Regions from separate parts of the Hafnia paralvei genome, predicted to be linked through region 1. Evidence: predicted binding sites of a transcription regulator. Region 1 holds the regulator's gene; the other holds the start of a gene.

Region 1 (2,479 bases):
CGCCATTTTCATGGCTGTGGACAGGTTTGGTTAGCGGGAAATCTCGCGCAGGCCAGAATGATGGTCGAGCGTTTCAAACCTGACCTGATCCTGCTGGATAACTATTTGCCGGATGGAAAAGGTATTACCCTGTTGCACGAACTGACTCAGGCTCGATTCTCTGGTGGGGTAGTGTTCACTACGGCAGCTAGCGATATGGATACCGTTTCTGATGCAGTTCGCTGCGGTGTTTTTGACTACTTGGTAAAACCGATAGCCTATGAGCGTTTAGGCCAAACTTTAGACCGTTACCATCAGCGGATGCGAATGCTGGCAAGTAACAATAGTGCTAGCCAGCGCCAGATCGATGACATGTTTAATGCCTATGCGCGCGGCGAGCATAAAGAAGAGTTACCTGTCGGTATTGATGCGCTCACTTTAGATAAAGTGCAGGGACTGTTTGCCGATCTTGATGCTCGCCATACTGCTGAAACTGTGGCACAGGAGCTGAAACTCAGCCGTACGACCGCACGACGTTATTTAGAGTTTTGTGCAGGACGGCACATGATCATGGCAGAAATTGTATACGGCAAAGTTGGGCGTCCGCAACGAACTTATCGCGCACTGGAAACTGTAAAAAACAGTTAATTTATTCACGGGAATTTGCTGGATATTGACTGTAAAAACACAAAAAGTGTGCGGTTAGAGCCAATCAGATGCGGTACGGTTCAATCTTTATGTATTTCACGGTTTCAAAATGGCCGCCACCTGTATATACTCACAGCAAAACTGTATAAACAAACAGGTGGTGGAATGAAAGCACTTACAGCCAGACAGCAGGAAGTCTACGATCTGATTCGTGACCATATTGAACAAACTGGCATGCCGCCAACGCGTGCTGAAATCGCACAGCGTTTGGGATTCCGCTCTCCTAATGCGGCAGAAGAACATTTAAAAGCGTTACAACGTAAAGGCGTGATTGAGATTGTGTCCGGTGCTTCACGCGGCATTCGCTTGTTGATGGAAGATGAAACGGGGCTACCTCTCATTGGCCGGGTGGCTGCCGGTGAGCCGCTGCTGGCACAGGAACATATTGAGGGCCATTATCAGGTCGACCCTTCATTGTTTAAGCCTAATGCCGATTTCTTACTGCGTGTTAATGGAATGTCGATGCGTGATATCGGCATTTTAGACGGCGATTTACTGGCCGTGCATAAAACACAAGATGTGCGTAACGGACAGGTTGTTGTTGCTCGTATTGAAGACGAAGTGACGGTTAAACGTTTGAAAAAACAAGGCAACATTGTTCAGCTACTGCCTGAAAACAGCGATTTTGAACCGATTGTGGTTGACCTACGTGAACAAAACTTCACGATTGAAGGTCTGGCCGTTGGTGTTATCCGCAACGGCGACTGGATCTAAAGTTCTCGCTATTGTGTTTGCGGTAACGCCGATAGACTAAGCCCCTTATTTGGGGCTTTTTCTTTGTTGGGAGAAGGCTGGCAAGTGGATCTGGGATGACGTGAAAAAATGAAATTACTGACACCAACTGATAAAGCGCTATGGATTCTCGCGCTGCCGATGATTTTGTCGAACATCTCAGTTCCGCTTTTGGGACTGGTTGATACCGCAGTTATTGGTCATTTGGATAGCCCTGTTTATTTGGGCGGTGTTGCTGTAGGCGCGATGGCGACATCCTTCCTCTTTATGCTGCTGTTGTTTTTACGGATGAGCACCACGGGGTTGACTGCTCAGGCATTTGGCGCTGGCGATAAAACGGCGCTAGCCCGTGCATTGGTTCAACCTTTGCTACTGGCTTTGTTGGCGGGGGTTGTCATTATTGCAGTGCGTGAACCGTTAATTGAGGGGGTGTTACGCATTGTTGGCGGGCATCAGGATGTGTTGGAGCAGGCTCGTTTGTTTATGCACATCCGTTGGCTCGGCGCACCGGCAACATTGGCTAATCTGGTGATTTTAGGCTGGCTGCTTGGCGTTCAATATGCCCGCGCACCTGTCATTCTGCTTGTGGTCGGAAACCTCATTAACATTACGCTTGATCTATGGTTTGTCGTTGGTTTGGGCTGGAAGGTTCAGGGAGCCGCTAGCGCGACGGTGATTGCCGATTATGCCACTTTCTTGCTAGGGATTGGCCTTGTGTGGCATGTAATGAAGTTGCGTGGGCTACACATGGAGTATTTCCGTAATGCGTGGCGTGGCAATCTGCGCCGCCTGTTGGCTTTAAATCGTGACATCATGCTGCGTTCTTTACTGCTGCAGTTATGTTTTTCATCGCTGACCATTTTAGGGGCACGCATGGGAAGTGAAATTGTTGCGGTAAATGCGGTACTAATGAACCTACTCACGTTCACGGCCTATGCTCTGGACGGCTTTGCTTACGCGGTCGAAGCCCATTCAGGACAGGCTTATGGTGCTCGGGATGGCCGCAGGCTGCAAAGTATTTGGCATTCAGCCTGCCGACAAGCGGGCATTGTGGCCATAT
Region 2 (2,479 bases), 1.2 Mb from region 1:
AGCGCCTGATTTTGTTGGGTTAACGGATATCGCGGAACGTGTGGGATTTTCTCGTCAGAATATGCGCAAATTGATGGAGCAAGGAGGAATGAATTTCCCTGCGCCTTTACATCAGGGGAAGACCTCAATTTGGCATCTTGCTAACGTTCTGACATGGCTAAGGGATGTTAAACATTATGCCATTGATACCCGCTTGCTCGAGCTTGCAGCAGTGAATATGCAATGTAACTTGCATCGATCTCTTAACGAAGCCGATAGCCGCTACCAGCGAGAGATCACGGGCTGGTTGGAAAAGCCATGATTGTAAACTCATCATGTTTAGTGAATGCAACAAGCACAGCAAAAGTTTGTACAAAAGACTAACAATCAACCGGCATGAAAGGTATGTCGGGTTGAGGCTGGCGTTGAAAACTAAATGTGATCTAAAACACATAAAAGCCTGAGTGATCATTGCCCATTTATTGCTCATCACGGTGGTGCTCAAAATAAGTACAGCCGCATAGTCGTCGTTCATCATGCACATAAAAGATCAAGCGCAGAATCGCCGCATGACGAAATAAGTTTTCCGAGCAAGTGCTTTTGTTAGTGCGAATAAGTATATAAAGAAGAAAAAATAGCTAAAAAATTAACTAAAAAAAGCACTCCAGAGTCGATTTGCCAACAGATTGTCATTTTTCCGTAACTCAAGCGCCAAGCGGAGTGGTGCAAGTTATCCACTATTCCTGTGGATAACCTTGTGCATTAGGTTTAGAGAACTCGTTAAAATCCAGAGCCAGAGCGGCTTGCGCCTGCATTGGTTGTTATGGTGTCTATATTTTATAATCTTTAATATTCAATGGGTTATTTAAAATCAAGCAATAGGTTAAGAATCGTGTTGCGCAACGAATCGAGCTTGACAATCACCAGACAAAAAAGTTAATTCGCGCGGTGTCTTGGGGATAAATGTCACCATCAGGTGAAAATTGTAAAACAGATGTAATTTGTCGTTTTAAGCTGCCCCATTTCGTCGCAAACAACCGAGAGAGAATGTACAAAACGGTGCATAGATGGTTTAAAGCTGGATTTATATCCAGTATCATGAGATTTCAATCGCTGATGAATGTGCGCAAACCATTTTGTCAGTGGCAAAATTTGGCAGGACTTCCATACTCAATGCCTGATGATTCGGTATTTGAAACGGTGTAGCCCTACTAAGAGACAAATGCATTTCAGCAAGGTGTTGATCCATGAGTAAAACGTTCAAGTTGCATTCTACATTCAAGCCAGACGGCGATCAGCCAGAGGCTATTCGTCGTTTAGAGGCTGGTTTAGAGAACGGCTTGGCTCATCAGACACTGTTGGGGGTTACGGGGTCGGGTAAGACCTTTACGATTGCCAACGTAATTGCCGATCTTAACCGCCCAACCATGGTTATGGCTCCGAATAAAACCCTCGCCGCACAGCTCTACGGCGAAATGAAGCAGTTTTTCCCTGAAAATGCCGTTGAGTATTTTGTCTCTTATTACGATTACTACCAGCCTGAAGCCTATGTGCCGAGTTCTGACACCTTTATCGAGAAAGACTCCTCGGTAAACGAACATATTGAGCAAATGCGGCTTTCAGCTACCAAAGCGTTGCTAGAACGTAAAGACGTCATTGTGGTGGCTTCTGTTTCTGCCATCTATGGTTTGGGCGATCCTGATGCCTACCTCAAGATGATGTTGCATCTAACGCGTGGGATGATTATCGATCAGCGCGTCATTTTGCGTCGTTTATCTGAATTGCAATACGCACGTAATGACCAAGCGTTTCAGCGCGGTACGTTCCGTGTTCGTGGTGAAGTGATCGACATTTTCCCCGCAGAGTCGGAAGACGAGGCGCTGCGCGTCGAGTTGTTTGACGAAGAAGTCGAACGACTATCGCTATTTGATCCTTTAACCGGCCAACTGATACAAGAAGTTCAGCGCTTTACGGTTTATCCAAAGACGCATTACGTTACGCCGCGCGAGCGTATCCTGCAGGCGATGGAAGAGATTAAGGTCGACTTAGCAGAGCGCAGGCAGGTACTGTTGGCCAACAATAAACTGCTGGAAGAGCAGCGTTTGACGCAGAGAACCCAATTTGACCTCGAAATGATGAACGAGTTGGGCTACTGCTCTGGCATCGAAAACTATTCCCGCTATCTCTCGGGTCGTAAGCCTGGCGAAGCGCCTCCTACGTTGTTTGACTATTTACCCGCCGATGGTTTGCTGGTCATCGATGAGTCCCACGTAACTATTCCACAAATTGGTGGGATGTATCGAGGTGACCGAGCGCGTAAAGAAACGCTGGTGGAATACGGTTTCCGCTTACCGTCCGCCCTAGATAACCGTCCGATGAGATTTGAAGAGTTTGAGGCGCTAGCACCGCAAACTATTTATGTATCGGCAACGCCGGGTAATTATGAGCTGGAAAAATCCGGTGGCGATATTGTTGATCAGGTCGTTCGTCCAACGGGTCT

The links. The regulator LexA, encoded in region 1, represses DNA repair genes until DNA is damaged. The targets are predictions, from matches to a motif close to TNCTGTATGTACATACAGNA.
Region 2: uvrB (excinuclease ABC subunit UvrB) is a predicted target of LexA. The motif match lies at 1,056-1,075, and genes of this name have one in related genera.

What each region holds. Positions count from the first base shown of each region.
Region 1 covers NZ_CP083737.1:378,740-381,218, forward strand. Annotated here, with positions in the region: gene dpiA (two-component response regulator DpiA) at 1-627, shown strand, start outside; gene lexA (transcriptional repressor LexA) at 793-1,401, shown strand; gene dinF (MATE family efflux transporter DinF) at 1,510-2,479, shown strand, end outside.
Region 2 covers NZ_CP083737.1:1,530,073-1,532,551, forward strand. Annotated here, with positions in the region: gene K9N75_RS07210 (DNA-binding protein) at 1-301, shown strand, start outside; gene uvrB (excinuclease ABC subunit UvrB) at 1,227-2,479, shown strand, end outside.